Pigmentiphaga aceris: one gene and its partner. Each later gene encodes a partner of the first gene's protein in a complex. Links are inferred from orthologs where the notes say so. Each region holds a gene or a part of one and is shown in the gene's direction. Other genes may lie near its edges.

Region 1 (3,231 bases):
CCCCTGGGTATACCCCGGTTGCGGAAAGGGCTAAATACGTATTGTTCAAAACAAAGTTGCCCCAACTTCCCAGGAGCAAATACCGGCAAGGTCGCAGGTGAACCGACGAACGGTGCAAACCAGGTCTTGGCTGATACATAAGTTTTTCCGGACCCCGCCTTGAAACGGTCACTACCCGCCCCTATACTTAGCACTCGTCCACGTTGAGTGCTAACAACGCCATGCCACGAGCTGGCAGCACCCTTCGCGGCGCAGTTTCCAAGTCCGCAGGCTTACGTCGGCCGGTCCGACGAATCTGCGAAACCCAACGTCAAACTTAACAGGAGCTTTCATGGCCCTCCGTCCGTTGAACGACCGTGTGATCATCAAGCGCTTGGATAACGAGCGCAAAACCGCTTCGGGCATCGTCATTCCCGAAAGCGCTGCCGAGAAGCCCGATCAAGGTGAAATCCTGGCCGTTGGCCCGGGCAAGCGCGGCGATGACGGCACTGTCGTGCCGGTCGACGTCAAGGTCGGCGACAAGGTGCTGTTCGGCAAGTACGCCGGCCAGGCCGTCAAGGTCGACGGTGAAGAACTGCTCGTCATCCGCGAAGAAGAAATCCTGGCCGTGATCCAGTAAGCCTGTCGGCTCACTGTTCTTCGATCCCCAGCTTTTTTCTCCTCTGACTATCTCAAGGAATACACATGGCTTCCAAACAAGTTCTGTTCGCTGACGACGCACGTTCGCGCGTCGTCCGTGGCGTCAACGTCCTGGCTAACGCAGTCAAGGTCACCCTGGGCCCCAAGGGTCGCAACGTGCTGCTGGAGCGCTCGTTCGGCGCCCCGACCGTGACCAAGGACGGCGTGTCCGTTGCCAAGGAAATCGAACTGAAGGACAAGTTCGAAAACCTGGGCGCACAGCTCGTCAAGGAAGTTGCTTCCAAGACCAGCGACAACGCCGGTGACGGCACCACCACCGCAACCGTGCTGGCACAAGCCATCGTGGTCGAAGGCCTGAAGTACGTCGCTGCCGGCATCAACCCGGCCGACCTGAAGCGCGGTATCGACAAGGCCGTTGGTGCCGCTGTCGAAGAACTGCGCAAGATCAGCCGCCCGAGCACCACCAGCAAGGAAATCGCACAAGTTGCTTCGATTTCCGCCAACTCTGATGCGACCATCGGCCAGATCATCGCCGACGCGATCGACAAGGTGGGCAAGGAAGGCGTCATCACCGTTGAAGACGGCAAGTCGCTGCAAGACGAACTCGACGTCGTCGAAGGCATGCAGTTCGACCGCGGCTACCTGTCGCCCTACTTCATCAACAACCCGGAAAAGCAAGTTTCCGCGTTGGATGATCCGTATGTCCTGATCTTCGACAAGAAGGTTTCGTCGATCCGTGACCTGCTGCCGATCCTGGAACAAGTCGCCAAGGCTGGCCGTCCGCTGCTGATCATCGCTGAAGACGTCGAAGGCGAGGCGCTGGCCACGCTGGTCGTCAACAACATCCGTGGCATCCTGAAGACCACCGCCGTCAAGGCACCGGGCTTCGGCGACCGCCGCAAGGCACTGCTGGAAGACATCGCCATCCTGACCGGCGGTACCGTGATCTCGGAAGAGACCGGCCTGTCGCTGGAAAAGGCTACCCTGGCTGAACTCGGCCAAGCCAAGCGCATCGAAGTGGGCAAGGAAAACACCATCGTCATCGACGGTGCTGGTGATTCCGTGTCGATCGAAGCCCGCGTCAAGCAAATCCGCGTGCAGATCGAAGAAGCCACCTCGGACTACGACCGTGAAAAGCTGCAAGAGCGCGTGGCCAAGCTGGCCGGCGGCGTTGCTGTGATCCGCGTCGGTGCAGCCACCGAAGTCGAACTGAAAGAAAAGAAGGCACGTGTCGAAGACGCCCTGCACGCTACCCGCGCTGCAGTGGAAGAAGGCATTGTTCCTGGCGGCGGCGTTGCGCTGCTGCGTGCACGTCAAGCCATCGCTGACCTGAAGGGCGACAACGCTGACCAAGACGCTGGTATCAAGCTGATCCTGCGTGCGGTTGAAGAACCCCTGCGCATCATCGTCTCGAACGCTGGCGAAGAGCCCAGCGTGGTTGTGAACGCTGTGTTGGCCGGTTCGGGCAACTTCGGCTACAACGCACAAAGCGGCGAGTACGGCGATCTGGTCGAACAAGGCGTGCTGGACCCCACCAAGGTCACCCGCACCGCCCTGCAGAACGCTGCGTCGGTTGCCTCGCTGCTGCTGACGACCGAAGCTGCTGTGGTCGAGCTGTCGGAAGACAAGCCCGCCATGCCGGCTGGTGGCGGCATGGGTGGTATGGGCGGAATGGGCGGCATGGACTTCTAAGAAGTCTCTGCGCTCGACCGGACGCAAGTCCGGTCTGCCTTGCCAGATGAAAGCCCCGCTTCGTGCGGGGCTTTTTTTCGTCTGATGTCACAGTCCGGCCGCGACACCAGAAAATCAGGATCCGAACGTCAAGAAATCGTTAAGACCGCGCACAAGACATGGGCCTCAGCAGTGAGTGCACCTACCCGTCCTACAATGAAAAATGCGTGTCATTTCCGAACTCCACGATGGAGGCAAGCGCCGATGCGCATCCTAGTCATCGAAGACGACCCCGATATCCTGACCAACGTCGCGAACCACCTTGAACGGCGCGGCTACATTGTCGATTGCGCCGAAGACGGCCTGCGCGGTTACGCCATGGCCGCCGACGGCAACTTCGACCTGATCGTGCTCGACCTCGGGCTGCCCAGGCTCGACGGCTACGAGCTGTGCCGTCGCCTGCGTGAAGAGGCGCGCTGCAGCACGCCGGTCATCATGGCAACCGCGCGCGACACCTTGGACCAACGCCTGGAAGGCTTCGACGTAGGTGCCGACGATTACCTGGTCAAGCCGTTTGCGCTGGCCGAACTGACGGCGCGGATCAAGGCCTTGCTGCTGCGTTCCACGGGTACCAAAAGCCAGGTGCTGGAAGTGGGCGACCTGCGTCTGGATGTAGGGACCTTATCCGTCAGTCGCGCCGGACAGACCTTGAAGCTGTCGCCGTCGCCTTTGCGACTGCTGACCATGCTGATGCAGTCCAGCCCGGCCGTGGTGCACCGAGCGCGCCTGGAAGAACTGCTGTGGCAGGATTCGCCGCCCGACAGCGACAGTCTGCGCACCCACATTCACCAGCTTCGCCAAGCGATCGACAAACCTTTCGACCGCCCCATGCTGTTCACCGTGCACGGCATCGGCTATCAG
Region 2 (3,205 bases), 440 kb from region 1 along the record:
ACGCCCGCACCAGCTCACGCACCCCCTTCAAGGTTGCCGGCGCAGTATTCAGATTCGCACCACTGCGCGCCCCCTCGATCAACGGTGCCAACCAACGCTTGCGCGGCGGTCGATACAACACCGTGATCGGCGCCTCACGCGCGTAATAACGCGCCGTAACTTCAAAACACCCCCAGTGCGGAGTCAAAAACAGAATGCCCCGCGCCTCGGCACGCGCCGCCTCCACCACCGCCCAGTCATCACACAGCACCGCACCCACCGCACGGTCGCCGCGAAACCACACATGTGGCAGTTCCAACACACTGGCACCCGCCTGCGCCGCCGCCTCGCGCTCAAGCGCAGGGTCGTCATAACCCGCCTGCAACGCGTTCTCGTGCAGCCGCTCGCGATAGGGCTGCGACCGGGCGCGGGTAAAACGCCCCAGCAGGCGGCCAATGGCTTGCAGCCAGGACAGCGGAAGATAGGCAAGCAGACGGAAAAGCTGAAGCATTGAGTACCAAGGTGGTGGGAAAAGCGGGGAACAGCGGGGAACAACAGGAGCAGCAAAAGGACGAACAAAGCACAACAGAAAACGGCACAACAGAACAAACAGGGCACAAACCACGGACTAATCGACAGACTGACCCATGACAACATGGGGTCGAATATCGATTACCCACAGGCTCTGGCAGGACATCAAACAGCCCTGGCCGATTTTCCCCTAAAATGAATCAAATCGCCGGGTTAACACGACAACTTGCGGGGCGATACGCGACGGCAATGCCAGTTCGCATTCTAAATTCCGCTAAAGCGTCGCGCTGGGTCCCGCAGTTTCCAAAGACCCACGAGGCGCCGCATCCATGCCGGCGCGCGTGCCGCCGGTAGCCTGAAAAAAAGGACTATTTGCGTGGCCAATGACTTCCTCTTCACTTCGGAATCCGTTTCCGAAGGGCACCCCGACAAGGTTGCCGATCAAATCTCCGACGCCATTCTGGACGCCTTGCTGGCCCAGGACCCCACCTCGCGGGTAGCGGCAGAAACGCTGTGCAATACCGGTCTGGTCGTGCTGGCAGGTGAAATCACCTCGCGCGCCAATGTCGATTACATCCAGGTCGCCCGCGACACCATCAAGCGCATCGGCTACGACAATACCGAATACGGTATCGACTACAAGGGTTGCGCGGTGCTGGTCGCCTACGACAAGCAATCGCCCGACATCGCCCAGGGCGTGGATCGCGCCCAGGACGACAACCTGAACCAAGGCGCTGGCGACCAGGGCCTGATGTTCGGCTACGCCTGCGACGAAACCCCCGACCTGATGCCCGCCCCGATCTGGTATTCGCACCGTCTGGTGCAGCGCCAGAGCGAACTGCGCAAGGACGGCCGTCTGCCGTGGCTGCGCCCGGACGCCAAGTCGCAGGTCACTTTCCGTTATGTCGACGGCAAGCCGACCGAGATCGACACCGTGGTGCTGTCTACCCAGCACGCACCGGAAGTCTCGCAAGAGACCATCCGCGAAGCGGTCATCGAAGAAATCATCAAGAAGGCCATTCCGGCTGAATTGCTGACCGCGCAGACCAAGTACCTGGTCAACCCCACCGGCCGCTTTGTCATCGGCGGCCCGCAAGGCGATTGCGGCCTGACCGGTCGCAAGATCATCGTCGACACCTACGGCGGCGCATGCCCGCACGGTGGCGGCGCGTTCTCGGGCAAGGACCCGTCCAAGGTCGACCGTTCGGCTGCCTACGCCGCGCGTTACGTGGCCAAGAACATCGTCGCAGCCGGCCTCGCCCGCCAGGCGCAGGTGCAAGTCAGCTACGCCATCGGCGTGGCCCAGCCGATCAACATCACGGTCTACACCGAAGGCAGCGGCCTGATCCCCGACGAGCAGATTGCCAAGCTGGTCCGTGAAATGTTCGACCTGCGTCCGCGCGGCATCGTGAAGATGCTGGACCTGCTGCGTCCGATCTACGCCAAGACCGCTGCCTATGGTCACTTCGGCCGCTCGGAGCCCGAGTTCACCTGGGAAGCGACCGACCGCGCTGCGGAACTGCGCAAGGCTGCTGGCCTCTAAAAGCAACAGGACCGGGGGCAGCCTCGCCCGGTCCGTTCTTGCGCCGCCCAGGCGCAACAGGGTGCACAGACCCGCCATGAACGACGCACCGCCCTCTCGCCATCAGCCTGCAGATTCACTGCAGGTCACCGATTCGCCCTGTGTGGCGGTGTGTTCCACGCTGTTTGACGATGTCTGTCGCGGTTGCGGGCGCACGGCCATGGAAGTGGCCAACTGGGTATTCATGACGGACGACGAGAAGCGCATCGTCTGGCAACGCATACGCGCCGAGGGTTATCCACGGCGCAGCCGCTAAGGCGACAAGCCCACCTTATTGAACCTTCAGTGGGTTGAACCGTCAGTGGTCTGAACCTTCAACTGGCGGCGTCCTGCGTCTGTATCGGCACCGCCTCGATACGGTTGCGTCCGTTGCGCTTGGCTTGATAAAGCGCGCTGTCGGCGCGTTGCAACAGCGTTTCCACACTGCGCTCGTCCAGGCTGGCATCCGCCACGCCAATCGACGAGGTGAAGCGCAGCTCCTTGGCTTCACTCAGTTCCAGACGCAATTCGTTGACGGCAGAATGCAGGCGGCGTGCCACCCGCATGGCGTCCTCCAAGGACGTTTCCGGCAACATCACCGCAAATTCCTCACCGCCCATGCGACCGGAAATGTCGGATTCACGCGCGTGCTCGTGCATGAGTTCGCCAACTGCCCGGATGACTTCATCGCCTACGTGGTGCCCGTAGGTGTCGTTGATGCGTTTGAAGTAATCGATGTCGATCATCAGCATCGCGTAGGGCCGACTGTGGCGCAGACACTGGGCCGAGGCGCTGGCGCATTGCTGCAGGAACGCCCTGCGGTTCAACAGGCCGCTGAGCACATCGGTGCTGGCCAATTCGCGCAGCCGCGATTCCAGCGCAATGCGCTCGGAAATGTCGAAGCTCCACATCAGGTAGGCCGGCACCCCACCCACGGCCAGCTTGCGGGCCGACACCAGACCAAAGTACGGCGGAATGCCTGCCATGCGGGCTTCGTGCCCCTCGATTCGGCCATGCCGGTCGAGTTCCGCCACCAATTCAGACCCTTGCAGCGGGTCAGCCAACAGGTGCTCTACGGGCAGGAATTCCACATCCGCCGGCAAACCCAGGCGTTCCAGCAGCCGGTGATTGGCA

The links.
Region 2: the proteins of groL (region 1) and metK are in contact, whole or in part, in a cryo-EM structure (PDB 8P4O), measured with the Escherichia coli proteins. The link is inferred for Pigmentiphaga aceris from one-to-one orthologs.

What each region holds. Positions count from the first base shown.
Region 1 is NZ_CP043046.1:1,044,886-1,048,116, reverse strand. Bases 98-3,007 are described here. They hold groL (chaperonin GroEL), read left to right. Parts: upstream 98-684; coding sequence 685-2,331; downstream 2,332-3,007. Other genes in these bases: FXN63_RS04360 (response regulator transcription factor), read left to right, coding at 2,575-3,007; FXN63_RS04370 (co-chaperone GroES), read left to right, coding at 332-619. Outside these bases: more of FXN63_RS04360, read left to right, coding at 3,008-3,231.
Region 2 is NZ_CP043046.1:607,914-611,118, reverse strand. Bases 86-2,969 are described here. They hold metK (methionine adenosyltransferase), read left to right. Parts: upstream 86-886; coding sequence 887-2,053; downstream 2,054-2,969. Other genes in these bases: FXN63_RS02500 (GGDEF domain-containing protein), read right to left, coding at 2,407-2,969; FXN63_RS02505 (DUF1289 domain-containing protein), read left to right, coding at 2,130-2,348; FXN63_RS02515 (lysophospholipid acyltransferase family protein), read right to left, coding at 86-490. Also shown: more of FXN63_RS02515, read right to left, coding at 1-85; more of FXN63_RS02500, read right to left, coding at 2,970-3,205. UniProt on the Escherichia coli protein: Catalyzes the formation of S-adenosylmethionine (AdoMet) from methionine and ATP.